3 regions of the Agathobaculum sp. Marseille-P7918 genome follow, and region 2 is predicted to be linked to each of the others. Evidence: predicted binding sites of a transcription regulator. Region 2 holds the regulator's gene; each other region holds the start of a gene.
The links. Region 2 encodes HrcA, which represses chaperone genes, less so after heat shock. Its sites were predicted from a motif close to TGTTAGCACTCNNNNNNNNNGAGTGCTAACA; they were not measured.

Region 1 (9,838 bases), on a different contig from region 2:
CAGAGCGTCCCGTCTTTCTTCAGCACCAGATTAGCCGAACCAACATAGACTTGCACTGCATCCGTAAAACCGGTGCGCGTTGGGACACTCATACAAGGACTAAAACCGTCTATAGCACCGCCAAATGTCTCCCACATATTGCTATCTGAGTAGCCGAGCTGTCCATATAGATTATCACCCCAGCTCCATAGTGTGCCGTCTCCGGTCAGGGCAAAGCAGCAATCCTGGTAGCCGGACCATGCGGCTGTTACATTATCCAGAATTTTTACCGGTGTGACCTGTTTCTGTATTTCGCCGCCATTGCCAACGCTGCCGCAGGTATCATCGCCCCAGCTCCATAGCGAACCGTCCGAACGGATTGCCAGATGCCCACTGATCGAAACAACGTCATCCATGACTTTTGCGGGCAGCTGTTCACCGGGCTTGGTTGCTTCGCGTCCGATCACAGACATTTGATAGTTCAAAGCCCAGCTGAGCAGTGTGCCATCCTCAGTCAGCGCATAGCCATTGTCCGGACTGCAAGTTGTGATCTGCACGATGCCACTGTCAATGACCCGTGAGAATGGGCCGTCTGTTGGCGCATTCTCAATCATTTTGACATAACTCCAAACGCTGCCATCTTCCTTGAGCACCAGATCGCCTGCAATCTGCCGAACATCATGCATGATCTGTGTGGGTGTGGTGATAATATCGGGCTGAATAGCACCCCAATCATTCCAAATCCACAGGGTACCGTCATCTTTCAGTGCCATAAAACGGTTTTCCGAGCAGGAAACTGCTATATAGCCTGTACCCAATGTTGTGATCGTACCTTTAGGCTCGCCTTCTCCTTTCCAACTGACAAGCGTGCCGTCCTCAAGTACAACTGCTGTTATTCCATTGTTGCAAGCAATCGTGCTATTGCCAGACATCGCTATATCGCTCGGATATTTGTTATCGTCCGGATCGGGCAGAGGTTCTGGTTCCGGATCCGGTTGTGGTTCGGGATCAGGCTCTGGCTCAGGTTGCGGCTGAGGTTCAGGCTCTGGTTGCGTCAAAGAAATTTACTTGATAGGAAAAATCCGAAACTGGTTGCCCAGTGGATGTTCGCAAACCGGATATCTCGACGGTATAGGTACCGCTATATTGGTCGATGCCGGACGGACGGAAAATGATGCAGTTGGAAACCCCGTAACCGGAAAGCTCTACATTGAAGTAATCGCCGCTGGTATCGCGGGTACTTTGATTCAGTTCCCAGCTTTTCCCGTCGCTTTCTCGGGTCAACGTAACCGATACACTGGACAAGCTGGGATTCTGAAATTTCTTCGGGTTCAATGTTACACTCCACGCATATTGGCCGCCAAAGAGCGTATGTTGCTCCTCTTCTGCCGGGAAATTCCCGCTTGCTGGCCACGCGATAAAATCGTAATCGCAACCAGTGCCGCTGTTATCAAATACCTTTTCGGCTACAAAGCGACCGGCAGTACCGAAACCAACCTTACCCATCTTGGGGTTGAGCTGCCAACGCCGATGACCGACCATAGCGATATTACCGGCATCACTATCCTCCATAAAACCATCTACTGCGCCGGTCAATGTATATCCGGAGGCCAGATTACTACTGGAGGATGCAGAATATGCCTGCTGGTAGAAAGCCTCGTCCATATCCTGCGGTTTGGCAGGCGTATGGCTCAAACCGTTTTGCACAGCCTGTATAACCGCACCGTATTGTGCGTTTTCCGAAAGCGACATATCCAATTGTACCGAATCAGGCAGACCCGCGATGCGACGAAGTGCATTGAGACGGTCAGTCGCTGCCTGCAACGCCTCGGTTTTAACTTTACCCGCACGATAGGGGGCGGTGATCGAAGGCTCATCCTCAAAGATCTCGTCAGGCAAGGTCAGGGGATTTTCCGATAACAGATTGGCAATCTCAGTCTGACTGAGTTTTGTCATATCCAAACTGCCGCTGTCGCGGTAGCTGCCGTTTGCCGCCTTTGCGACAGATGTCTGTGTTAACAGAAGAACTGCGGCGCAGCACAGCACACCGATACGCTAAAGCTGTCGATTCCTATTCAAGATGCATACCTCCTTGTGTGAAACGACTAAACGCCTTGACGATATCATATCGGTATCCCACAATATTATTTTGCGAACAACGGATTCCCTTTACTCCGCTTAAGCGGCCTCTGCATTTTTAGGGATCTCGATGGTTTCCTCCAATGTATCTTCTTCCAGACTCTCCAGTGGAACGACTTCGATATCGGCAGAAAGCACTAACTGTTCAACGCCTGTACTGTCTGCCGGACCAACGACAAAGGATAGGGTATGGATGCCGGGCTGTGCATCCGAAGGAATTTTGATTGTGTATTGACTACTGGCCTTATCGTTTAAAATGGTAAACGCGTCGTTGGAATAACCCGCAATCGGTTGTCCATCCCATTGCCAACCGGCAGGTAACTGCACACGATAAATTTCATTTTCACCCATTACATCTGCCGTAACTGTCAGAGTTTTCCCGGGATAAACCTGCGCACTGCGGATATTGAATGATCCGGTATAGGAAATCGGACGCTGTTCAATCGGCACTGAGGTTTCCGCACGTTTCTCCGTGCCATCCGGCATGGTTAATACAAAAGATACCTCCAACGTATCGCCAGTCAACTCACGGAGCGTATAGTTGAGTGTGCTGGTCTTGTTAGCAGTCACTTGGAAATTGCTGTTGCCGTAACTCTTCACCGCTTCGCCGTTGACATACCATTGTGCCTTCGCAGTATAAGCTGCAGAAACACCATTAAGCTGTACAGTGAAGGACGCGGGCTGATAGGGACGAACGCTATCCGGCTGCGTTGTCACGGACACACTAGTCGATGCACGGGACGCATCACGCTTTTGAATCTGCTCAAAACCGTAATCGAGCAGCTGACGGGAGTCGGCAAAGCGCTGTGCATCACTGGTTGATTTCATAACGACGGCAATCACACGACGACCGTTGCGCACAGCAGTTGTGGTAACACAATAGCCTGCCTGCGAAATCGTACCGGTTTTAAAACCATCCAAACCTTCATATGGCGCCATGGTGTTCAGCATATGATTGGTGTTATTATAATAGGTACCGTTAAAACTGAAACCGCTCTTACTGGTGATGCGTAAAATATCCGGGTAGGTATCAATGAAAATTTTGGTCAGCGTAGCCTGAGAGCGAGGTGTGATATAGTTGGGCTGTGCACCATGACAGTTATAATAGGTTGCATTCAGTCCGAGTTCCTTTGCTGTTGCATTCATACGCGTGACAAAGGCGCTCTCACTGCCGCTGATGTGCTCGGCCATAGCGATACAGGACGCACTGGCAGACGGAATCATGATGAGATGTAGCAGCGTATCTACAGTGTAGGTTGCGCCTTCCGTAAGTGGTACGGCGGTCGGATAATTACTATCGCGCGATTTAACCGCAACATTGTGACTAATTTTAACCGGAGTATCTAACGTGATCGTACCGGCTTCCAGCTCCTGATATACGATATAAGCGGTCAACACCTTAGTCATGCTGGCAGGAACACGGGCAACATCACCATTGTAGGAATAGAGCTCTTCACCGGTGTCTCCATCCATTACAAAGGCGCTTGCCGCTTCAAAGTTCAGTGCAAACGCACACGGAATACTGCTGCCCAGACAAATGACAACAGCAAGAAGCACCGCAAGTATTTTTTTGTACATTTTTAAGCCCCCTTTGTTTGTATACGCAAGTCATCACATGAACCTGTGCAGACATTATATCTGTTTCGCACAAAAACAGATATAATATTATCTATATTTTATCAGATATGACAAATAAAAGAAAGCGATTTACGTAAAAACTTTAGAAAATATTGAAAACAAGAATGCTCGGCACTTTGCTTTTGAACAACATATAAAATATGTTGGCATTTGCTTGACTTTAACTGGGAAAAATGATTATATATATATCGATGTAGCATAGATAGATGAGGGTTTGACAGTGAATTTGAATCGTGACACAATGAAAAAAATAATGGGATTGATTGCGTTTGCCATTTTGCTATATGTTGGTTTACAGAATACCAGAATGGTATCTTCTGTGCTGCGGTATCTGGCAGGCCTGACCGCGCCGTTTTTAATCGGCGGATGCATTGCATTTATCTTGAATGTTCCCATGCGTTTTTTTGAGAAAAAGATTTTTATGCAGAAAAAGGGGAAGGTTAGCACGCGTATGCGTAAAATGCAGCGCATTTTCAGTTTGCTTCTCACCCTGGTTGTGGTATTGGGCGTTATATCCATTGTGCTGTTTATGGTGGCGCCAGAGCTATATAAATCGTTTGCTGCCATTGGGCGTGAAATGACCAGTTTCAGCAAGCGTCTCCCGCAGATTCTGGAAGACGCGGGCGAGCGCTTGCCCATGTTTGCGGATGAGATTGAAAAGTTCAAGGATGACCTTCTGAATGTCGATTGGAAAGAAGTTGGCCAGATGGCAAAGGATTTCCTGCAAAACAGCAATTTCCTGAGCAGCACGGTAGATATTGCCACCTCTGTAGTCAGCGGCGTAGCCAATACAATCATCGGTCTGGTGTTTGCAATTTATATCCTGCTGCAAAAAGAAAATCTTGGGAGACAGTTTCGGCGCTTGTTTTATGCGATATTCCCAGAAAAGCATGTTGACCGTTTTCTTGAGGTATGCGATCTGACATCCGCTTCGTTCAACAGCTTTTTGTCCGGTCAGTGTCTGGAAGCATTCATCCTCGGTATGATGTTTTTTATCAGCATGTCCTTGCTGAAAATGCCATATGCCTTGGTCGTTGCATTGCTGATTGGCGTGACCGCACTCATTCCGATTTTCGGCGCGTTCATCGGATGCATTGTAGGCGCCTTTCTGATCCTGATTGCCAGCCCAATGCAGGCGTTGTGGTTCATTGTGCTGTTCCTTGTTTTACAGCAGGTAGAGGGCAATGTGATTTATCCCCGTGTCGTCGGCGGCTCGGTGGGTTTGCCGTCTATCTGGGTGCTGGTGGCCGTCACGCTGGGAGGCAGTATCGCAGGTGTCTTGGGTATTCTGTTTGCCATTCCTGTGGTGTCTGTGGTGTATACCTTACTGCGCGAATATGTGCGTGGCCGAATTCATGAACGCGGCATTGCGGACAAGAAAATTCAATAAGTGCAGCGGCCCAAAGGATTTTGGGCCGCTTTGCTCTACACAAATATAAACAAATCATGAATTTTCTGCTTGCCCCTTGATTTTTCCTTGATACTGGATTATCATATCAGTGTTGGCACTCTGATGTTGAGAGTGCTAATACCAAAAAATAGAGGTGCATACACATGGCAAAGAAGCAGTTTAAAGCGGAATCCAAGCGTCTTTTGGATTTGATGATCAATTCTATTTATACGCATAAGGAAATTTTCCTGCGCGAATTGATTTCGAATGCATCGGATGCGACGGATAAGCTGTACTATAACGCAATGAAGGAAGGCCGAACTGGTATTACGCGCGACAGCCTGCCGATTGAAATTACGTTGGATAAGGAAAACCGTAAATTTATCATCGAAGATCACGGCTGCGGCATGACAGCAGAAGAACTGGAAAGCAATCTGGGCACAATTGCCCGCTCGGGTTCGCTGGCATTTAAGAAAGAAAACGATGCGATGGATGATGTGGATATCATCGGTCAGTTTGGTGTCGGTTTTTATGCAGCGTTCATGGTGGCAAGCCATGTAGAGGTTGTCTCCCGTGCGGTCGACAGTGAAGAGGCCAACCGCTGGGAGTCGGACGGTGCAGCCGGCTATACCATCACGCCTTGCGAAAAAGCGGAAAACGGCACGCGTATCACACTGACAATCAAGGAAAATACAGAAAACGAAAATTATGATGAGTTTCTGGAGTCGTATCGCATTCAGGCGTTGGTAAAGAAGTATTCGGATTATATTCGTTACCCAATCAAGATGGATATGACACGCTCTCGCATGAAGGAAAAACCTGCGGATGCAGGTGAAGATTATCAGCCGGAGTGGGAGGAATATACAGAGAATGTGACGCTCAACTCCATGGTTCCGATCTGGAAGAAATCCAAGAAGGAACTCAAGGACGAGGACTACAATTCCTTCTATACCAGCAAGTTCTATGATTATCAGCCGCCGCTGTGCCATATTCATACCAGTGTAGAAGGTGCAGTGACTTACACGGCGATGCTGTTTATCCCGTCGCATGCCCCGATGGACTATTATACCAAGGATTATGAAAAGGGCTTGCAGCTATATTCCAACGGCGTGCTGATTATGGATAAATGTGCCGACCTGCTGCCCGATCATTTCAGCTTTGTTCGCGGCATGGTCGATACGGCGGATCTGTCGCTGAATATTTCGCGTGAAATGCTCCAGCATGACCGCCATCTCAAGGCAATCGCGCAGAGTCTGGAAAAGAAGATCAAGAGCGAGCTGCTCAAGATGCAGAAGGATAAGCGCGAGGATTATGAAAAGTTCTGGCAGGCGTTCGGTCGCCAGATCAAGTATGGCGCATATGTGCAGTACGGCGCAAATAAGGAATTGCTGCAGGATCTGCTGATGTACTACTCTTCGACCGAGGATAAGCTGGTTACGCTGGATGAGTATGTTTCCCGCATGAAGGAAGAGCAGAAGTATATCTATTATGCCTGCGGCGAAACCGTCGATAAGATCAAGCTGCTGCCGGCCATGGAGACGCTGCGCGACAAGGGCTATGAGGTTCTGTGTCTGGATGACAACATTGATGAATTCTGTATCAAGATGCTGGCAAACTACAAGGAGAAAGAATTCAAGTCCATTGCCGACGCGGATCTGGGGCTGGACAGCGAAGATGACAAGGAAGAAATCAAAAAGCTCACTGAAGAGAAGAGCGCGCTGCTCACGGCGCTGGGTGATGCATTGTCCGGCAAGGTGAAAAAGGTGGAGCTGACGCGCCGCCTGAAGAGCCATCCATGCTGCCTGCGCGCAGAAGGCCCGGTGACGCTGGAAATGGAAAAGGTGCTCAACCAGCAAGCGATGGACGACAGCCAGCGCGTGCACGCAGAGCGTGTGCTTGAACTGAACGCAGAGCATCCGATTTTCCAGAAGCTGTGCCGATTGCAGGAGGAAGGCTCGGATCAGTTAAAGACCTATGCGGATATTCTGTATACGCAGGCCCTGCTGATTGAGGGTCTGCCGGTAGATGATCCGGTTGCTTACGCAAATGCGGTTTGCGATTTAATTTCTTAACTCAATCTTAAATTTTGAAGGTGAGGAGGCGCGCCCGGTGAAAAAAATGCTATGGATTTTGAATCCTCATGCCGGACGGGGCGCAATGAGCGGGAAAATTATTGGCTGTGTCAATGCGTTCCAACAAGCTGGCTATGAAGTGACGTTATATGTAACACAGGGTGCGCAGGATGCGACTCGCATGGTTCGCGAACGCGCCGGAGAGTTTGACCGCATTGTATGTGCAGGCGGCGACGGTACGCTTAACGAAGTGGTCACAGGCTTGATGGAATCTGAAGTTCGTCCGCCGCTCGGTTACATCCCCGCCGGCACAACCAATGATTTTGCACTCAGTTTGGGCATTTCCAAAGTACCGGCAGAAGCCGCGGCAGTTGCTGCCGGAAATAATTTGCAGGCGCTCGATATCGGACGGTTTAACGATCGTTACTTCAACTATATTGCCGCGTTCGGTGTGTTTACCGAAGTATCCTATGCAACGCCGCAGCAATCCAAGAATATTTTTGGCCGCGCGGCCTATATTCTGGAAGGTGTGAAAGCATTAACCAATATCAAACAGCATCACATCCGCGTAAACAGTGCAGAAATGACGCTGGAGGATGACTTTATCTTTGGCATGGTTTCCAATTCGGTGTCGGTTGGCGGCTTTAAAGCCATCACGCCGGACGGTGTGGCACTGGATGACGGCTTGCACGAGGTGCTGTTGGTTTATCCTGTCGAAAATCCAATGGAACTGCAATGGCTGGTAAATGATCTGCTGACACACAACACAGAGTCCACACGCTTTGTTTACTTCCGCACTGCACAGATTTCATTTGATGCAGATGAAGCCGTGCCATGGACGCTGGATGGTGAATTCGGCGGTGCAACACAGCGGGCAGAGATTACTAACTGCGCTCGTGCCATCACGTTTGCAACCGGCAGCAATGCAAATTTGGAACAGCCTTCGCAATAAGAACCTATTAAAGCGAACCCCCTGTATAGGAACAGCTCAGACCTATACAGGGGGTATCTGTTTGTGCAGCCACCCGCCAGAGCGCAAGTCTTCTGCCTATCGGCTCAGCGTTCACCTGGACACAGTAAGATAGGCTGCAGTTGTCTGCCTTCAAGCGCCGCGCCGATGGTTTCCGGTATGCGTTCCATATCCGCTACCAGAGAGCGCGGCTTGACGAATGGCGCATCCTGCCGCATGGGAACAAAATAATAATGTTTACGGTTGAGCAGAGTACCCAGATTCGCCGCACTGCCGGACAAAGCGTCATTCGTGGAAACGGCCAGAACGACCGGTTTTTCTCCACGCAGGTGACTTTTGACCGCCATGGTAACCGTAGTATCCGTCACACCATGTGCAAGTTTTGCCAGCGTGTTACCGGTGCAGGGAGCAATCACCAAAATATCAAATAGTTTTTTCGGACCGATAGGTTCCGCCGTAGGAATACTGTCAATGACTTCGCGTCCGGTTGCTTCAATCAGACGGCCGCGCCACATATCAGCCGTTCCAAAACGAGTATCCAATGTTGCAGCATGTGCAGATAAGATAGGCGTGACTTCGCATCCACGTGATACAAGGGTTTCGACAATGGGCAGAACGGCAGAAAAGGTGCAGAAAGAGCCGGTTAATGCAAAGCCGATACGAATTGGCGGGGTCATAGAATGCCCTCCTCATGAAAAATATTGCAAACCGTATCGTAAATGGCATGTGCCGCAGTGAGCGGCGCGACTTTACCCGGTAAAGATAGTGCGTGCAAGATGCAGCACCCAGAGGGCAATTTCGCTTCCGGAGCAATACCACCGGGCATTGAAGCCAGATCAATCACCAGACAGGGAGGGGTAAGCCCAGCCAATTCCGCTGCACCGAGCACCGGTGCGGGAACTGTGTTAAAGATGATATCAAATCCGGCAAGCTGACCGGTAAGCTGACGAGTATCCAATGTCTGCATCCCCTGGGTTTCAATGCGTGCAAAATCGCGCGGCGAGCGTGCAGATACCGTCACCTGCGCGTCGAGCGCATGCAATTTATGCGCCAACAGCGCACCGATGCGGCCATACCCAATCACCAGACACCGTGACTGTTGGATGGTATGCGCAGTTTGTTCCATGGCAAGCTGCAATGCACCTTCACAGGTAGGAACTGCGTTGCGTATGGCAAGTTCATCGCGCGCTAAGTAGTCAATTAAATGCAGATTATTCTGTACGGCACGAGCATGCACCCAAAACGGCACAGAACCAGCCAATGTGATGGTATCCGCGGGAATTGCATCCAGCACATCGATGAGTGGATATGTCGTATTGGATAGCGGAGCATTGAGCTGTGAATTCCCATGCTGCACAGGAAGAGGCAGAATCACTGCCTGCACATCAGCAAAACAGCTTCGAGGGTCACTAACAGCGGCGCACCCCTCGATTGGATGGCGCTCCAGCGCAAAGGTGCGTACTGTGTGCCCATCCGCACACAGCAGTCCGGCAAGGTATGCCTGCCGGATATCGCCGCCGACAACCGCAAGGGTCGCCGATTGGTTCATAACAAATTCCTCCTTTGTCCCATCCTATGCAACACGCTGAACGGCTGTGCGAAAGAGAAAAGGAGTGCAGTTCTCCAATGATGTGTATCTCAATCTTTGAA
Region 2 (9,838 bases):
CTGCCGGCAACTTCGGTATGGGCGTACAGCAAATGATCGAAATTGCCAAGGCAGTTCTGATTAACGCAAAAATGATTATTATGGACGAGCCGACCTCTTCGCTTGGCGAAAAAGAGGTTGAGCAGCTGATGAAAACCTGCCGTGAGCTGAAATCGCGCGGCATCGGCATCGTCTTTGTATCGCATAAGCTGGAAGAATTGTTCGAGCTGTGCGACCGCGTCACCGTTATCCGTGACGGCGAGTACATTTCCACCAAGCCGATTGACGAGTGGGATAACGATTCGTTGATCACCGCGATGGTTGGTCGTTCTCTTGACAACCAATTCCCCAAGGAATTCGGCACTAAGAGCGCCGAGCCGATGCTCAAGGCTGAGCATCTGATGGAAGCCGGCGTGCTCCGCGACGTTTCGTTTGAAGCCTATGGCGGACAAATTCTCGGCTTTGCCGGTCTGGTTGGTGCAGGCCGCACCGAAACCATGCGCGCCATTTTCGGTGCGGATCCGCTTGACAGCGGCAAAATTATCATCAAGGGCAAGGAAGTACATATCAAGTCCCCGAGTCAGGCTATTAAAGCAGGTATTGCATTCCTGACCGAGGATCGTAAAGGTCAAGGTCTGGTTCTTGCACAAACCATTCGTACCAACCTGATTCTTGCAAACATGAAGGGCTTCAGCAATGGACCTTTCCTGAATGAAAAGCGAATTTTAGAAGTTGGCGAGAAGAATATTGCTTCTCTTCGCATCAAAACTCCGTCGATTGATGAAATTGTCGGCCAGCTTTCCGGCGGCAACCAGCAGAAGGTTGTTATCGGCAAGTGGGTTAACACGGATGCTGACATCTTTATCTTTGACGAGCCGACTCGCGGTATCGACGTTGGCGCCAAGGTTGAGGTTTACAACGTTATGAACGATCTTGTCAAGCAAGGCAAGTGTGTTATCATGGTTTCCTCCGAAATGCCGGAAATCCTCGGTATGAGTGACCGCGTTATCGTTATGCGCGGCGGCGAGGTTATGGCGGATGTAGACCGCGACAGCAAACATTTCAATCAGGAAGACCTTATGAAGGCTGCTTGGGGAGGTAAATTAGATGACTAAAACAAAAAAGTCCAGTAATTTGATGACTTATGCTGGCACGTTCGGCGCATTGCTGATTCTTTGCATTATTTTCACGATTTTCTCGCGTAACTTTTTAACATTTTCCAACTTCATGTCCATTCTGCGTCAGTCGTCGTTCAACTGCCTGCTTTCGGTTGGTATGCTGCTGTGCTTGATCACCGCCGGTATTGACCTTTCTGTTGGCGCGAACGCTACGTTCTGCGCATGCCTTGCCGGTATGATGGTCAACAAGGGTGTCAATAACTCTATTGTCCTGATTATTGTCATCATCGTTGCAGGCGTTCTGATCGGCTGGATCAACGGTACTCTGCTGACCCGTCTGCACCTGCCCCACCCCTTCGTTTCTACCCTCGGTATGAAGAACGTACTCTGGGGCGCTGGCTTGATCGTCACCGGCTCTCAGATGGTTTCTTTCTCTGGTCTGGACGGCGTTATGTGGCTGGGCTCCTCTTCTATCGGCAAATTCCCGATCAGCTTCATCATGGTTATCATTATCTACATCATCATGCATGTTCTGCTGACTCGTACCGCACTGGGCCGCTCGATCTACTGCGCAGGCGGCAACCCGGAAGCAACCCGCCTGTCCGGTATCAATTCCGCAAACGTTCTGACCTTCTGCTATGTAATCTCCGGTTTGATGGCTGCACTGGCCGGCCTTGTTTCCATCGGCCGTTCCGGTATCTGCAACGGCGTTAACGCAATCCAGCCGTACGATACCGACGCTATCGCATCCTGCATCATCGGCGGCGCTTCCTTCATGGGCGGCAAGGGCACTATGCTCGGCACCATGCTCGGCGCACTGATCATCCAGACCCTGCGTAACGGCTTTACCCTGCTGTCCATCGACTCTGCAATGCAGAACTCGATCCTCGGTCTGGTTATTATTGGCGCCGTTCTGCTCGACGTTACCCGTGAGCGTATGGAGGCAAAGGCTCGCCGTCTGGCTGCAAAGTAATAACTCATTTTCATACACCGAAAAAGGCTGCCGCTCGCGGCAGTCTTTTTCCTCTTCACAGTCTCTATGCCCTGCTTCTGATTATTCAGAAAATGGATAAATCCATGAGATGTGACTGCAATTTCAATTTTCCACGTCAAGCATAACACGTTGTCATATCATTCACTTGTTTTTTACCAATTACTAGCAAAGGAGAGAATTTATATGTTGAATATTGGTGTGATCGGCTGCGGTGCCATTGGCCGCGATCATATTCGCCGTCTGCACGATCTGGTCCCCGGCTGTCAGGTAGTCGCCTGCGCCGATTATTTCGAAGAGGCTGCTCGCAAAACGGCAGCACAATATGAAGGGCTGCGTGCTTATGCAACTGGCGAAGAGCTGATTGCTGCCCCCGAGGTGCAGGCGGTACTGATTGCTTCTTCCGATCCAAGCCACGCCGGATACGTATTAGAGTGCCTTAAGCATGGTAAATACGTATTCTGTGAGAAGCCGCTTGCACAAAACGCAGCTGATTGTGAGAAGATTATCGAGGCCGAGTGCGCACACGGCAAGCGATTGGTGCAAGTTGGCTTTATGCGTCGATATGACCGCGGCTACGCTGAGATGAAGCGAATCATTGACTCCGGTGAGCTTGGCGCACCGCTGATGATTCATGCATGTCACCGCAACGTATCGCAGCCTGACGGCTTCCAGACCGAAATGGGTGTATCCAATGTTGCGATTCATGAGCTGGACATTTGCCGCTGGCTGCTTTCTGATGAATATGCAAACGGCCAAGTGCTCAAGGTACGCCAGTCTGCCTGCTCTACTAAGGGATATGATAACCCGCAGATTGTTCTGCTGGAAACCCAGTCAGGCGCACGTATTGATGTGGAAGTGCAGGTTGCCGACGCCTACGGCTACGACATTCAGTGTCAGGTTGTATGCGAGAAGGGTACAGTCAACCTGCCTGACCCGTATGCAGTCGTTAAGCGAGCCAATGCGACCCGCTCCTTCCCCATCCTGACCGACTGGAAGGATCGTTTCATCGAAGCCTATGACATCGAGCTGACCGAATGGGTCAAGTCGATTGCCGCCGGCGGTCCGACCGGCCCATCCGCTTGGGATGGCTATGCTGCCTGCGTTGCAGCGGATGCGCTCAATCGTTCGCGCGGCACCGGTCAATTCCTGCCGATTGAAATGATGGACAAGCCTGCCATGTATAAGTAAGCTCTATCAAAAAGCCGCCCACTAAGGCGGCTTTTTTCATGCATTGTACAAGCAGCCCCGTGCCGATGGCACGGGGCTGCTTGGTGTTCTCTATCATGAAACAAAAATCAATATTCTACCTTGACCGCTTTGCCGGTATGGAACGAATCCGTGATGGCATAGGTAACAACCGTCGCTTTGGTACCGTCATAAACTGTCAACTCAGGCTTACGGTCCTTCTGAATGCAGTCAATGAAGTCCACCATCTCCAGCAAATAAGCCTCTGCAAAGCGCTGCGGGAAATTCTCGATAATTTCCTGACGTGCACCATACTGGTCATATACCATGACGCGATCCTTCCACGGAACACCCGCTACGCGGATATGGCCTTCGGTTGCAACGATTTCGGTTTCGGTATGATATCCGTGCGGCGCAGTTCGACCAACATGCAGGAACGCAACCGTACCGTTGTCAAACTTGAGCATCGCCATACCAGTCTCAGTATCGCCGTTCTCGGCAAATTCGGGATGCTTGAAGGTCGTGCCCGCAGCGTACACTTCGGTCACCTCGCCGCCGAGGAACCAACGCATCAGGTCGATGTCGTGCGATGCAGCATCAATAAAAATACCGCCCGAAGTCTTGGAGAATTTGATGCAGCTTTCAACTAACGCTTCCGGATCCAGACCGGTTGCCTTCACCAGATACGGCTTACCAATCTGACCAGCATTGATCTTCGCCTTTGCGTCCGCATAAGACGGGTCATAACGGCGCATAAATCCTAAGAAGAACACCTTATCCGGATGGCGCTCCACCGCCGCCTCGGCGCGCTTACACTCCTCGAGCGAGCAGCCAAGCGGCTTGTCTGTAAAGACATGCTTGCCGGCATCCAGAGCATACTCAATCATCCAGCAGTGCTCGGGCGACGAGGAAACGATAACCACGGCCTCGATATCCGCTTCGTCCACCATTTTTTTATAATCCGTTGTTACATAATCAACCTTGAGATAATCCTTTGCCCAATCCAACTCTTTCTGCTCCAGTGAGCATGCAGCAACCAGACGGCATCCCGGAATCTTGAAGGCCAGATTCTCCGCATGCACAGCGCCAAGACGGCCCAGGCCAACAATACCTGTTTTTACTTCTTTCATGTGATTTGTCTCCTTCTTTTATGAGAATATATTTCTCTCTCACACGGCCGACTGCCGCTTTTCTCCATACAATATCATATCATTTCACGCTCTGAAAAGCAAGCCGGAGACGCCGAATTCTCCTGCCGGTCTTGTAGCCTTGGCACTCCCTTCTGTCGTGTGACAAAGATGGGCGCATCATTTAACAAAATATTCATAAACGGCACTTGACTTTGCAGCCGCAGGATGGTAAATTAAGTTTAGCACTCAGGAGGGATGAGTGCTAAACCCTAACAGAAAGGAGTCAGGTTCGGTGGAATTGTCCGAGCGAAAAAAACAAATCCTAAAGGCGATTATCGGTGACTATATCCGCACTGCCGAGCCGGTCGGCTCCAAGGCATTGACAGAAGGGCATTCCCTCCCCTTTTCTTCCGCCACCATTCGCAACGAAATGAGCGAGTTGGAAGAAATGGGTTATCTGGAAAAGCCGCATACCTCTGCCGGCCGTATTCCTTCGCCGCAGGGCTATCGTCTGTATGTGGATGAGCTGATGGAGCAGCCAACTGACACTGGTGAGGATGAAGCGCCGCTGCAAACCATGATGCAAACCAAAGTACGAGAGCTTGACCGTCTCATTCAGGAGGCTGGCAAGCTGATCTCCAGCCTGACCAATTATGCCTCTGTCGCTATCACCCCTGCAATGACTCAAATTTCCATCCGACAGTTTGAGATCATTCCGATTGACAAAATGAATTTTGTTATCGTGGTGGTAACCGACTCCGGCACAGTCAAGAATAAAATGGTGCGCACCATGGCCGATGTTTCCAAAGAGGAGGCCGAGCTGCTCACCTACGTTCTTAACCAGACGCTAACCGGCCTGCCGCTCAGTCATATCACAGCGGAGCGCTTTGACATTGTACGTCGTGCCGCTGGTCTTTCTGCGTTGCTTGCGCCGGTTGCCGAATATATCGCAGAACTGATTGAAGAGTTAAGCAACCAAAAGGTTTTTCTGGAAGGCACCAATAAACTGTTGCGTTTCCCCGAGTATCGTGACATGCACAAGGCACAGGCATTGCTCGATTACATGGAGGATGACAGAAAGCATCTGTTGCCGGCCACACGCAAGATAGACGGTATCCAGTTTTTTATTGGGCCGGAAAACGGAGCAAATCCCTTGTGTGAAACCTCTGCAATCTACGCAAAATATGATATTGGCCACATCGGCCAAGGTGCCATTGGTATCGTGGGACCGACCCGCATGGATTACGCCAAGTTGTCCGCGCAGCTCAGCCGCTTTGCCAAGGGGCTGAATAAGCTGATTGCGGAAACCTTTTTGGACGAAAAAGACGGGAATTCCTGATTTCCCTGCAAATGGAGGCATTAAATCAATATGAGCAAAAAGAAACATCCCGAAGCTGCCGAAGCCGAACAGACGGCGGCTGCGGAACAGACAGCGGAAACCGCCGCTGAATCAAATGTAACCGAAGAACCGGCGGCGCAGCCTGCTGAGGACTGGAAAGCCAAGTTTGACGAACTCAACGACCGCTACTTGCGCATGGCTGCGGAGTACGACAACTTCCGTAAGCGCAGCCAGCGTGAACGCGAACAATCGTACAACGATGCGGTCAGCCACGCAGTCAAAGCATTGCTGCCAACCTACGACAATCTTGAGCGTGCGCTGAAAGCAGAAACAGCAGACGCCGAGTACAAAAAGGGCGTGGAAATGACCATGACCCAGTTGGTCGAAAGCCTCAAGGGCTTGAACGTCACGATTATCGAAGCGTCCGCGGGTACCGGCTTCGACCCGAATTTCCATAATGCTGTGATGCATGTGGAGGACGAAGCATTCGGTGAAAATCAGATTGCCGAAGTGTTCCAGCAGGGCTTCCAAATCGGCGACAAGGTTATTCGTCATGCGATGGTCAAAGTGGCCAACTAAAATCTTGTAAAGCAAACAGTTATCATAAAGGAGTGCTATCAATTATGGGCAAAATCATCGGTATCGACTTAGGTACAACCAATTCCTGCGTATCCGTTATGGAGGGCGGCGAAGCCGTCGTTATCCCCAACGCGGAAGGCGCGCGCACCACACCGTCTGTTGTTGCGTTCTCCAAGGACGGTGAGCGCATGGTTGGTCAGGTGGCAAAGCGTCAGGCCGTCACCAATGCTGACCGCACTATCATTTCCATCAAGCGTCACATGGGCTCGGATTATCGCGTCAACATCGACGGCAAGCCCTACTCCCCGCAGGAAATTTCTGCAATGATTCTGCAGAAGCTGAAGGCAGACGCAGAGGCCTACCTCGGCCAGCCGGTAACGCAGGCGGTTATCACGGTTCCGGCTTACTTCTCTGATTCTCAGCGTCAGGCGACCAAGGATGCAGGCAAAATTGCGGGTCTGGAAGTACTGCGTATCATCAACGAGCCGACCGCAGCGGCCCTGGCTTACGGCGTAGATAAGGAAGCCGAGCAGAAGATCATGGTTTATGACCTCGGCGGCGGTACGTTCGACGTTTCCATCCTCGACATTGGCGAAGGTGTTCTGGAAGTTCTGTCCACCGCAGGCGATACTCACCTCGGCGGCGACGACTTCGACCAGCGCATCATCGACTGGATGGTAGCAGAGTTTAAGAAATCCAACGGCATTGACCTGTCCAACGACAAAATGGCGATGCAGCGCCTGAAGGAAGCCGCTGAGAAGGCGAAGATCGAGCTGTCCGGCATGGCACAGACCTCCATCAACCAGCCGTATATCACGGCGGACGCGACCGGCCCGAAGCACCTGGAACTCACACTGACTCGTGCTAAGTTCAACGAACTGACGGCTGATCTGGTGGAGCGCACCATGGGTCCGGTTCGTCAGGCAATGAGCGATGCCGGCCTGTCCGCTTCCGACCTGTCCAAGGTTCTGCTCGTCGGCGGCTCCACCCGCATCCCGGCCGTGCAGGAAGCCGTAAAGGGCATCACCGGTAAGGAAGGCTTCAAGGGCATCAACCCGGATGAATGCGTTGCCATCGGCGCGTCCATTCAGGGCGGCGTACTTGGCGGCGAGGTCAAGGACGTACTGCTGCTTGACGTTACCCCGCTGTCTCTTGGCATCGAGACTCTCGGCGGCGTATGCACCAAGCTGATTGACCGCAACACCACCATCCCGACCAAGAAGAGCCAGATCTTCTCGACCGCAGCTGACAACCAGCCGTCCGTTGAGATTCACGTCCTGCAGGGCGAGCGTGAAATGGCAGCCGGCAACAAGACGCTTGGCCGCTTCACCCTCGACGGCATCGCTCCGGCTCCGCGCGGCGTACCGCAGATCGAAGTTACCTTCGATATCGATGCCAACGGCATCGTAAACGTATCGGCTAAGGATCTGGGCACCGGCAAGGAACAGAAGATCACCATTACTGCATCGACTAACCTCTCGAAGGAGGAAATCGACAAGGCAATGCACGAAGCGGAACAGTACGCCGAGCAGGATAAGAAGAATAAGGAAGCCGTTGAAATCCGCAACAACGCGGAACAGCTGGTGTTCCAGTCTGAAAAGGCACTGACCGATCTGGGCGACAAGCTGACCGCGGACGAAAAGAGCGGCGTACAGGCCGAGATCGACAAGGTCAAGGAAGCGCTTAAGGGCACGGATTCTGACATGATTAAGCTGGCGACCGATAACCTCTCCAAGAAGTTCAGCGATTTGGCTGGCAAAATCTATCAGCAGCAGGCTCCGCAGGGCGGCGCCAACATGGGCGGCCAGCCGGGTGCAGGTGCACAGGGCGGCGCACAGGGCGACTTTGTCGACGCAGACTTTACCGAAGTCAAGGACGACGATCAGAATAAGTAATTTCCATGCCGCGTTGGGCGGAACGGTTTCCGTTCCGCCCTGCGGCATGCTATTTTCCATTATTTGAGGGATCACAATGGCTGATAAAAGAGACTATTATGAGGTGCTTGGCGTACAAAAAGGCGCAAGCGAGGATGAGATTAAAAAGGCTTATCGCCGTCTTGCCCGCAAGTATCACCCCGACCTGAATAAAGACAATCCGGAGGCTGCCGACAAGTTTAAAGAGGTCAACGAAGCATATGAAGTGCTGTCCGATGCGGATAAACGTGCGAAATATGACCAGTTCGGCTTTGCAGGTGTTGACCCGAGCTACGGCGGCGGTGCAGGCGCTGGCGGCTTCGGCGGCTTTGATATGGGCGACCTTGGCGACCTGTTCGGCTCATTCTTTGGCGGCGGTTTTGGCGGCGGACGTTCTCAGCGCCGCAACGCTCCTCAGCGCGGCGAATCCATTCGACAGAATATCATACTTTCCTTTGAAGAAGCGGCGTTTGGCTGCGAGAAGGAAATTTCGGTCAACCGCATTGAGGCTTGCGATGAATGCGGCGGTACCGGCGCTGCAAAAGGCACCAGTGCGGAAACCTGCCCGAACTGCCGCGGTACCGGTGTCGTGACACAGACGCAGCGCACACCGCTCGGCATGTTCCAAACACAGGGAGCCTGCCCGAACTGCCGCGGTACGGGTAAGATTATTAAAAAGCCGTGCAGCAAGTGCGGCGGCGCAGGCCGTGTGCGCAAGACACGCAAATTCAAGGTGAATATTCCGGCCGGTATTGATGAAGGACAATCCATCCAGCAGCGCGGTCAGGGCAACGCAGGTATCAACGGCGGTCCGGCAGGCGATCTGTTCGTGACCATCTCCATCCGTCCGCATCCCATTTTTACACGCGAAGGCCAGGACGTTTATGTGGATATTCCGATTTCGTTTACGCAGGCAGCATTGGGCGATACGCTGCAGGTGCCGACCATCGATGGACGTGTCGAGTATAAGGTGCCCGAGGGTACGCAGACCGGCACGGTATTCCGTATGAAGGGCAAGGGTATTCAAAATGTAAACGGCCGCGGACGCGGTGACCAATATGTCCGTGTGACCATTGAAGTGCCGAAAAACCTGTCCGAAAAGCAGAAAAAGCTGCTGCGGGAGTTTGAATCGACCTCTACAGACGAAAACCAGAGCAAGCGCAAAGGCTTCTGGGACAAGGTAAAGGATGCGCTGGACATCGACTAAGCATCGCAGCATGAAACAAAGGCTCGGAACCGAATGGTTCCGAGCCTTTATTATGTTCCTATTTGGTTTACTCGTTATTTCCCCGATAATAGCGGATGAGCGCCTGCGTTCCCAAATCTCCCATCCCTTCAGCCTCCAAATCGCCGTACATCGTGCAGACCCGCTCGAGTACAGGCAGAGAGCCAAAGTCCTGTCCTTGCGCAATTTTCATGTCCTTGATGAAATGCTTCAGGAAAAATCCGGGCGCATAATCCTCCCGCATCATCTTGGGCATCAGGTTTTCCATCTGCCACGAACCAGCTGCGCCCTTGGAAATGCTGTCCAGCATTTTCTGCGTGTCCAGTCCTGCTCGCTCGGCATAGGCCAGCGCTTCGCTGACGCCTGCAATCGTGCC
Region 3 (9,838 bases), on a different contig from region 2:
ATCCAGATAGTGCACCAGATACGTCCACTGCTCCAGCAGATAATGCAGCGCCTTGCCCAGCGCAGATTTTAGGTCGGTTTTATTGTTCAGATCATCTTCCCATACAAATAAAGCCTCCAGAACAGGTTTTTCTTGCTCCAGAAGCTTGATATATCGTTCCTCTATGTACATGTGCCAAGCGTGCCAACCAACGCGTTCAGACAATACTGATTGTCCAGCTCGCTGCGCATTCATGTCCGCCATGGTTTCCTCCAGTGAGCGGCCTTGCCGCAGGCGGCTGCGGATCGTGGTCTGTGCTACCACCATATACAGCGCCTCCGCCCAGAGCTGCCTCAGCCATCAGATCGCCGCCAGAGCCCCTGCAGCCGCCATGCATAGCGCCGTCACCCATCCGTCAACCACCGGCAACACATATACAGCCAGCAGGACATCAACAGCGGTCAGCGCCAGCGCCGTCAAGATGCACGGTATGGTCAGACGGCCGCTCAGCGTATTTTCTAGGTGTTGTTTCATCTTATATCCCCTCCGCAGTAGTGCGATCCCTATTCATCCTGTAGCAGATCTGCATATTCCTGCAGTTCCTCGCGCACCACGACGATCTCATTTTTTCAGCTCACCCACGGCTGCACACACCGTCATATTTTCAATCTACTGAAGCAGATACACCACTTCTACATTGGCGTTGCGGTCATGCGCGTCTTTTACCTCGCTCCGCTTGCCAAACAGCGCATCACATTCATCGAAAAACAGGATACAGTTGGAGTTTTTCGGTTCGCGGAAAATCGCCTGTAAATTTTTCTCGGTTTCACCGATATACTTACTGACCACTTGCGAAATGTTGATCTTTCACATCTCCATGTTGAGCTGCCATGCGATCACATGTGCGCACATGGTTTTACCTGTGCCGGGCGCACCTGCAAACAAAATGGAAAGGCCGCTGCCATAGCTGATTTTACTTTCAAAGCCCCACTGGTAGTATACGCGGTAGCGGTCTGCATCAGTCGCTTTTGCACTGCGGGTAGCACAACATCCTCCCATGTGTAGGCTGGCGGCACGCGGTGTGCCAATCCCCCTAGTTTATGCACCACTGCTAATAGCAGGCGGCGTGCCGCGCTTCACTATCTAGAGTGATTTTCCTGTCAAGGCCGGACAGCCAGCCGCCTGACGACAAGCCAATCGAATCTGCTGCGGCGAAAAATGAAATTTCGCCGCCATTTCTTCTTCCGTCACCCCATCACTTAGGGCCACATCCTGTAAGCCAACACTGAACACTTCCAGCCGTTCGCTCTCAGTCAGTTCTTCCAGTTCAATTTCCACAGTCAGCCAATGCAGCCGCGCTGCAAGCGCAGTCCCGGCTCTTTCCGGGACATATCATCCTGCAAATAAGCGAGCAGCTTTTCTTATTTGCGATCCAGCACCGCAGCATACGTCAGAATAACGCAATTCTGCTCAAACGCATCCAAACCGCACCGTTCAAACAGCTGCAGATCCAGCCATACTAACAGATCCTGCATCAGCGCCCACTGGCTGTCATACCCTGTACCGGTTGTCAAGTCCACCGGCCGTATCTCTTCTGCCCGCATTGCGTCCCTCCTTTTATGGTGTCTGCACGGTCACCGCCGGCGTCATAGTCACCTGTATCACGCCGCCATACATGCACATCAATTTGCTGGTATTGTTCAAAAGCGGCTTGCCGCCAACCAATACGGTCGGCGCCCCCGGCGCCCAAGGCGCTACGGTGGCCGGAACGCACGCACTCGGCGTTAGCACGCCTAACGCCGCAGCTGTTCGCCGCAGCTACCGCTGGATTGGCAGGGTTGCAACACATGCCGAAGGTGGGGCATTTATTATCCATGATCGTTGCAGCAAGCATCCCGCCCATCATCACTGTTTGCTGTGAGGAAACCGGCAGCGCCATAGGCACTGTTCCGAACGAGCAGGTGCAAACTGCTGTATTAACCACCGGATTTGCCATCAGATTCCCTTCCTTTCATCAAAAGTGCAGTTCAACACTACTTTCGCCTGTCTGGCATTCTGCATACTGCACTTTATGCTGATAAAACACGGCCAATCGGACCGCACTGCGCAGCAGCACATGAATCTGCCCTTGTGCATTCGTCCGGTATCGCTGTGCGGGCAGCAAGCCGCGTCCCCGTGCATGGGAAACTGTCAACGGCACCGCCAGCGCTCCTTCACCCTGTTCTATTGCTTGCAGCTGAACAGCTCGGACTTTTTGTCATCGACAAGGAATGATTGTGAGCTACATTCCCTACTGCAACGCCCGAAGTGTGCAACGTAACCTGAGTGTGCTGACACTGATGGAGAAGCACAAGTTGTGCTCACTGCATAAAAAGCGGCTGGCAGCACATTGGCTGCCAGCCGAGAAAACTTTACATTTTTCCTCTGTCCTCTTGACGGGTAGCAGTTCACATGTCCTACATCAGGAGGTATTTTATCATTGTCCGTTTTTACTGGTTCAGTTTACTTTTCCATGCTGTACTTTTTTTATTTGGCGTAAGTTTGGCGTAAGTTCCAAATATATCCATTTTTTTCGAAATAATTTTGCGGCTTAAACAGCCTTTTCAATCGTTTTTAGATTGTTTTGGAACAAAATCGCATCTTTTTAGCCAAAACTTAGTACATGCCGCCCATATCCGGAGCCGCCGGAGCAGGTGCAACAGGCTCCTTCTTATCAGCAACCAAGCTTTCCGTGGTCAGAACCATGGAAGCTACCGAAGCCGCGTTCTGCAACGCAGAGCGGTTAACCTTGGTCGGGTCAACGATACCGTTGGAAATCATGTCACCGTAAGTCTCCGTAGCTGCATCAAAACCGTAGCCAACTTTACCGCAGTTCTTAACCTTATCTACAACAATGGCACCCTCGATACCAGCGTTAAAGGCAATCTGGGCCATCGGTGCTTCCAAACCGCGTGCAACAATCTGCATACCGGTCTTTTCATCGCCTTCTGCCGTCTCAGCCAGTGCTTCAACCGCTGCAATTGCGTTGACGTATGCAACACCGCCGCCGGCAACGATGCCTTCTTCCACTGCTGCACGAGTCGCGTTCAGCGCATCCTCAATACGCAGCTTCTTTTCCTTCATTTCAGTCTCAGTCGCTGCGCCAACCTTGATAACTGCAACGCCGCCAGCCAGCTTTGCCAGACGCTCCTGCAACTTCTCGCGGTCAAAATCCGAAGTAGTACGCTCAATTGCGCCGCGGATTTCCGTTACGCGGTTTGCAATGGCCTGCTTGTCACCAGCACCATCCACAATTGTGGTGGTTTCCTTGGTAACCTTGATCTGACGTGCGGAGCCAAGCATATCCATGGTTGCATCCTTCAGTTCGATGCCGACTTCCTCAGAAATAACCGTACCGCCGGTCAGGATAGCGATATCTCGCAGCATATCCTTGCGGCGATCGCCGAAGCCCGGTGCCTTGACTGCAACACAGGTGAAAGTGCCGCGCAGACGGTTGACAATCAAAGTGGACAGTGCCTCACCCTCAATATCCTCAGCGATAATGAGCAGCTTCTTGCCAGACTTAACAACCTGCTCCAAAATCGGCAGCAGTTCCTGAATGTTGGAAAGCTTCTTATCGGTGATCAGCACGAGTGCATCATCCAAGTTTGCTTCCATCTTCTCGGTATCGGTGCACATATAGGGAGTAACATAGCCACGATCAAACTGCATGCCTTCCACAACTTCGGAATAGGTCTCTGCAGTCTTAGACTCCTCAACCGTAATTACACCATCGGTAGAGACCTTCTCCATTGCCTCTGCAATCAGCTTGCCAATCTCATCATCACCGGAAGAAATCGCACCAACACGGGCGATATCATTAGTGCCGTCCACGGTCTTAGAATTCTTAGCGATTGCTTCCACCGCCGCATTAACCGCCTTGGAGATACCACGGCGCATCACCATCGGATTTGCACCAGCTGCAACATTCTTCAATCCCTCACGCACAAATGCCTGCGCCAGAACGGTTGCCGTCGTGGTGCCGTCACCAGCCACATCATTGGTCTTAGTTGCAACTTCCTTGACCAGCTGTGCACCCATGTTCTCGTACGGGTCTTCCAACTCGATCTCCTTGGCGATAGTCACACCGTCGTTCGTAATCAGCGGCGCGCCATACTTCTTATCGAGTACAACATTACGGCCCTTCGGACCAATCGTAACCTTTACCGTATCAGCGAGCTGATCGATGCCGCGCTGCAGTGCCTTGCGCGCATCCTCGCCGTAAATAAGCTGTTTTGCCATGATATATTACCTCCTGAAATACCGGTTCTTACTCAACAATTGCAAGAATATCGCTCTGGCGAACAATAATATATTTTTCGCCGTCCAGTTTTACCTCAGTGCCGGTGTACTTGCCGGTGATGACCTTCTGTCCCTTCTGAACTTCCATCTTAATTTCCTTACCATCTACCACGCCACCCGGGCCGACCTCAATAATCTCAGCAACCTGCGGCTTTTCCTGCGCCGATGCAGTAAGAATAATTCCGCTAGCAGTAGTTTCCTCTGCCTCTACCATCTTGATCACAACACGATCGCAAAGGGGTTTGAGTTTCATAACGGATGCCTCCTATGAAAAATAATATTAACAAAGCCACTGTTTAGCACTCATATAACAAGAGTGCTAACTCGACTATTATATTACATCAACTTTTGCCAATTGGCAAGAGGTTATTTGGAAAATCCGTCAAAAAATTTATGAATTTTTTATGAATTGACTGGATATATTTTTTCAGTTAGCAATTCAGTGTTTCGAGTGCTTAAAATACATATGCAGCTCGCATTTGATCATGCCATTATAGAGTTTTCTGCGTTTATCCGCCTTTCTGCCAAAACAACGTTCAAATAGCGGATCTGAGCTGAGAATATACTGCTTCATTGGAGATTTTTCAACCGCAAGACCAAACTTTTGGTACAATGCCTCTGCTTCCTGTAGGTCAAGCAGGCGTTCACCATAAGGCGGATTTGCGATTAACACTCCATTCCGAGTGTAATCCCTTGCAACGGCATCTGCCTGCTCAAAAAATACCGTATTGGCCACGCCCGCCTTGCGTGCATTCTCAATCGACAGTTGCACACAGGCAGAATCAACATCACTGCCGACAATGTCAAAACGCGCACTGCCATCAGCCATGCCGATAGCATCTTCCCTCGCTTGACGCCAGACGGATGCATCAAAGCAAGTCCATTTTTCCGCATCAAATGCACGCATCAGGCCCGGCGCACGCCGCTGCGCAATCATAGCAGCCTCAATTGCAATCGTACCCGACCCACAGAACGGATCGAGAAACGGTTCTCTTCCTCGCCAACGAGCTACTTTAACCAGTGCCGCTGCCAGCGTTTCCCGCAGCGGTGCCGCGTTGCTGTTGGCACGATAGCCGCGCTTATGCAGACCCGCGCCCGAAGTATCCAAGTATAGTTCCGCCGTATCACGCATAATCGCAAACTGGATCTGATATTTAGCGCCGCTTTCCTCAAACCAGCTTTGATGATAGCATTCTCCCAATCGGGATACCACTGCTTTTTTTATAATCTTCTGGCAGTCCGGTACAGAGTGCAGTGCAGAATTCAAGCTATGTCCTTTAACCGGGAACGCGGCGTCTCTGGGAATAAACTGCTCCCACGGCAACGCGCGTACTCCCTCAAACAGTTGATCGAATGTTTTGGCGGGAAACATGCCCAGCCGAATCAATACACGCTCTGCGCAACGCAAATTGAGATTGGCCCATGCCAGTGTATTTTCGTCTCCCTCAAACACTACGCGACCGTTTTCAGCATGTACATCATTCAATTTACCACCAAAACGCAACTCATCCGCCACAATGCCTTCCAGTCCGAATAGCGTCGGGCAACACATGGTTAATTCCATGTCATGTACTCCCCCTTTTCTCCTACAAAAAGGCTCCTGCCGGAATCGCGGGCAGGAGCCGTCATATTATGTGTTTATCTTATCTGTTTCATGCACATTTGTCAAGCTGTTCACCACATATGAAGTCTAGGCAAATACGGTCTTTCGATTCGTTTGGATAAATAATATAGTAACCGAATTCCCATTAGGCGCAGCACAATGATATATAGAATTCCCACACTGACAACCGTACACACCAGCACTGTGATATCGGAATAACAAATCTGTGAAAACATCCGATAGAAAACACGCGTCCAAAAAAACAACGCTGTTCCACAAAACAACGGAACGCCAAATCGTCGAATTGGTCGCAGTGAAAAACCAACTTTCCGATAAAGAATAATAAAATTCAGCAGAAAAGCTGCGACTCCTGTAAGCAACATAGCAATGAGATAGCCATATATACCCATCCACGGAAAAGCACACCAATGATACATCAAAATCACCTGACACAGCTCCGCTCCCACCGAGATTACTACATTCCAATGTTGCAGGCCAAGTGCATTGAGCAAACTACCGGATGCCATTTGATAATAGCAGACCATTGCTGTGGCGCCCAAAAGCGACACATAGGGCATACTTAGCGATTGTCCAAAAAACAGCACACTGAGTTTGGGTGCAAGCGGAATCAAAACCGCAGTTGCCGGCATTGCAATCAGACCAACCGTTGTTATCGCTCTGCCAACCAACGCCCGTACCCGTTTGCAATTTCCTGTAGCTTGTGCGCCAGTCACAGCCGGCAGCAACGCCGTGCAAACCGAGCTGACCAAGGCAATGGGGAGCAGCAACAGCGGCATTGCCATGCCGGACAGAACTCCCAGCGCGGATAATGCCTGCTCATAGCTCAGCCCAGCAACCATCAGCCGCTTGGGCAACAGAATAGAGCCGGCCGAGCTAATCGCATTACCCAGCAAAGCCGATGCGGAAACAGGAAGTGCAATAAAGAAAAACTGCCGTACCGTTTCTCTTTCCATCGATACTTGTTTAACATCCGGCATTTTCCAATTCCGAAACAGAAAGCTCAAAAAAGCAGCACTGAATATCTCACTGATTACCATACCGGCAAATATTAGCATGGCGATGGTACCATAATCCTTACCCTGATACTGATAAAGCAAAAACCAAACCGTGGCAATACGAATCAACTGTTCGCAAACCTCGGAAGTTGCTGCGTATTGCATCCGCTCCAAACCAATGAACAGTGATTTAAAGATATTCTCTATACCAGTCAACGCAAGGCAAAGCAGCATAAACGGAAACGCACGTGCGCAGCGTCCATCGCCCAGGATATCAGATGCAATCCACTTTCCTCCCAGCAGTAAACATGCTCCACAGAACAAGCAGGCGGAAAAGAAAACCAGAAATGCCAGCCGCAGAATCATGCCAATCTTACCCCGTTCCCCTCGCGCTTCACTTGCTGCGCTTAGCCGAGAGCATGCCATGGTAATGCCGGACAGGCATCCAGCGTTACACACCAAATAGACGGAATGCACCAACCGATAGACACCAAGGCCTTCCGCACCTGCATAATGGCTGAGCAGGACACGATACAGAAACCCGAGCGCCTGCAGCACAATATTTCCGCAAGCCAAAACACCTGCAGCATATAGAATGGTCTTTTTCTGAATTCTCACGGCAAAACCCCATTTCAAAACAAAGTATGCTGTGAAAAGCAGAAATATGAATTAAAAAGCCGGATTCACACAAGGAATCCGGCCTATATATTATTAAATCCGTTTGCTCATTTTCTCACTATACTCTGCACGGAAAGCGGCGAACGTACCATTGTCCAGCGCATCTCGAATCTCCTGCATCAAATGATTATAGAACCAAAGGTTATGCATCACCAGCAAGCGCTGCGCCAACATTTCTCCACTCTTGAGCAAGTGCCTCAGATATGCACGCGAGAACCTACGACAGGTCGGACACTGGCAGCCCTCCTCAATAGGACGGTCATCTGTTTGATATTTGGCATTCATAATATTAAGAATGCCGTTATGCGTAAACAAATGCCCGTGCCGCGCATTTCTCGTCGGCATCACGCAGTCAAAGAAGTCTACTCCTCTGGCAACGCCTTCAATGATATTGGAAGGTGTACCTACTCCCATCAGATAACGCGGTTTGTTTGCCGGCGCATGCGGCAATACCACATCCAGAATGTGATACATCACTTCAGTACTCTCGCCAACTGCCAGACCGCCAATGGCATAACCAGGCAAATCTAACTCAGCAATCTGCTGCATATGCTCGATTCTCAAATCATCATAGGTACCGCCCTGATTGATACCAAACAGTATTTGATGCGGATTAACTGTATCCGGCAAACTGTTCAATCGCTCCAATTCGGTTTTGCAGCGCCGGAGCCATCGCGTTGTGCGGTCAATCGAATTCTTAACATACTCCCGCGGTGCTGGATTTTCAATACATTCATCAAAAGCCATCGCAATATCCGAACCGAGGTTGGATTGAATGCGCATGCTCTCTTCTGGCCCCATGAAGATCTTGCGGCCATCAACATGGGAATGGAAGGTCACACCTTCCTCCTTGATTTTTCGAAGCGTCGCAAGTGAAAACACCTGAAATCCACCGGAATCAGTCAACATCGGCCCATCCCAACGCATAAAGCGATGCAAGCCGCCCATTTGTTTCACAATCTGATCTCCCGGGCGCACGTGCAGATGATACGTGTTGGAAAGTTCAATCTGACAACCCAGTTCTTTCAAATCAAACGCGTCTACGGCACCCTTAATAGCGCCGGCGGTTCCAACATTTTGAAACACCGGCGTTTGCACAATGCCATGCGCCGTACAAAACACGCCTCTTCTAGCATTTCCTTCGGTTTTCAACAACTCAAATGTTCCGATTTGCATAATTCCCTCTTCATATACGGCACAATGCCGCGTATATTTGTTTTATCTCAAAAAATCAGCATAGAATCTCCAAAAGAGAAAAAGCGATACTCTTCCTCGATTGCCTGACGATAAGCCTCCATAATCATTTCACGAGTGGCAAAAGCCGAAATCAGCATCATCAAGGTGCTTTCCGGCAGATGGAAGTTGGTAACCAGATGATCCACCGCTTTGAAATGGTATCCCGGATAGATAAAAATATCCGTCCAGCCCGATTGCGGCCGCACATTTCCTTTTTCGTCAGCAATCGTTTCCAAGGTACGGCAGGCTGTTGTTCCAACCGCCCAGATTTTTCCTCCATTTTCTCGGGTGCTGTTAATCTGTTCGGCGGTCTGCTCGTCCATGATATAGTATTCCGAATGCATCACATGATCCGTGATTTCCTCTTCTTTGACCGGTCGAAACGTACCAAGGCCGACGTGCAGTGTCACGAACGCCAGCTTCACGCCCTTTTCTCGCAAACTCTCAAGCAGTTCAGGTGTAAAATGCAGCCCTGCAGTCGGAGCCGCAGCAGAACCGGGTGTCTTAGAGTATACCGTCTGATATCGCTCCGGATCATCCAATTTCTCCTTGATATAGGGCGGCAACGGCATAGTGCCGAGCTTATCGAGAATTTCCAGAAAAATACCGTCATAATGGAAACGAATCAGTCTATTGCCGTCTGGCTGCACGGATTCGACCGTAGCGGTCAATATTCCATCACCGAAAACCAACTCTACGCCCTCGCGTGTTTTTCGTCCCGGACGAGTCAGACATTCCCACAGACCGTCTCCCTTATCAGTCAGCAGTAAAACCTCAATCGGTGTTGTCTTACCGACCGCATGTCCCATCAAGCGTGCCGGGATAACACGGGAATTGTTAAACACCATGCAATCCCCTGGTTGAACATACTCCAGCAAATCTCGAAAGTGACGGTGTGACACCGAACCATCAGCCCTGTCAAGAACCAACAATCGCGACGCATCCCGCTGCTCCAACGGGTGCTGTGCAATCAAACGCTCCGGCA

Region 1: a site for HrcA is predicted at 5,257-5,287, ahead of htpG (molecular chaperone HtpG). Genes of this name have one in related genera too.
Region 3: a site for HrcA is predicted at 4,615-4,645, ahead of groES (co-chaperone GroES). Genes of this name have one in related genera too.

What each region holds. Positions count from the first base shown of each region.
Region 1 covers NZ_CAXTXI010000013.1:13,017-22,854, reverse strand. Annotated here, with positions in the region: gene ACESSO_RS14555 (S-layer homology domain-containing protein) at 1-911, opposite strand, end outside; gene ACESSO_RS14550 (CAP domain-containing protein) at 1,018-1,935, opposite strand; gene ACESSO_RS14545 (D-alanyl-D-alanine carboxypeptidase family protein) at 2,158-3,696, opposite strand; gene ACESSO_RS14540 (AI-2E family transporter) at 3,977-5,146, shown strand; gene htpG (molecular chaperone HtpG) at 5,311-7,218, shown strand; gene ACESSO_RS14530 (diacylglycerol kinase family protein) at 7,265-8,170, shown strand; gene ACESSO_RS14525 (dipicolinate synthase subunit B) at 8,275-8,865, opposite strand; gene ACESSO_RS14520 (dipicolinate synthase subunit DpsA) at 8,862-9,737, opposite strand.
Region 2 covers NZ_CAXTXI010000005.1:181,201-191,038, reverse strand. Annotated here, with positions in the region: gene ACESSO_RS09420 (sugar ABC transporter ATP-binding protein) at 1-1,094, shown strand, start outside; gene ACESSO_RS09415 (ABC transporter permease) at 1,087-2,070, shown strand; gene ACESSO_RS09410 (Gfo/Idh/MocA family protein) at 2,275-3,279, shown strand; gene ACESSO_RS09405 (Gfo/Idh/MocA family protein) at 3,387-4,406, opposite strand; gene hrcA (heat-inducible transcriptional repressor HrcA) at 4,699-5,745, shown strand; gene grpE (nucleotide exchange factor GrpE) at 5,776-6,324, shown strand; gene dnaK (molecular chaperone DnaK) at 6,369-8,219, shown strand; gene dnaJ (molecular chaperone DnaJ) at 8,296-9,444, shown strand; gene ACESSO_RS09380 (NAD(P)-dependent oxidoreductase) at 9,512-9,838, opposite strand, start outside.
Region 3 covers NZ_CAXTXI010000001.1:2,346-12,183, forward strand. Annotated here, with positions in the region: gene ACESSO_RS00015 (transposase) at 1-306, opposite strand, end outside; gene ACESSO_RS00020 (hypothetical protein) at 340-513, opposite strand; partial or broken gene ACESSO_RS00025 (ATP-binding protein) at 649-1,038, opposite strand; gene ACESSO_RS00030 (hypothetical protein) at 1,123-1,317, opposite strand; gene ACESSO_RS00035 (hypothetical protein) at 1,401-1,583, opposite strand; gene ACESSO_RS00040 (PAAR-like protein) at 1,597-1,770, opposite strand; partial or broken gene ACESSO_RS00045 (PAAR-like protein) at 1,838-1,975, opposite strand; gene ACESSO_RS00050 (hypothetical protein) at 1,994-2,179, opposite strand; gene groL (chaperonin GroEL) at 2,635-4,260, opposite strand; gene groES (co-chaperone GroES) at 4,289-4,573, opposite strand; gene ACESSO_RS00065 (class I SAM-dependent RNA methyltransferase) at 4,760-5,884, opposite strand; gene ACESSO_RS00070 (oligosaccharide flippase family protein) at 5,995-7,557, opposite strand; gene tgt (tRNA guanosine(34) transglycosylase Tgt) at 7,651-8,793, opposite strand; gene queA (tRNA preQ1(34) S-adenosylmethionine ribosyltransferase-isomerase QueA) at 8,841-9,838, opposite strand, start outside.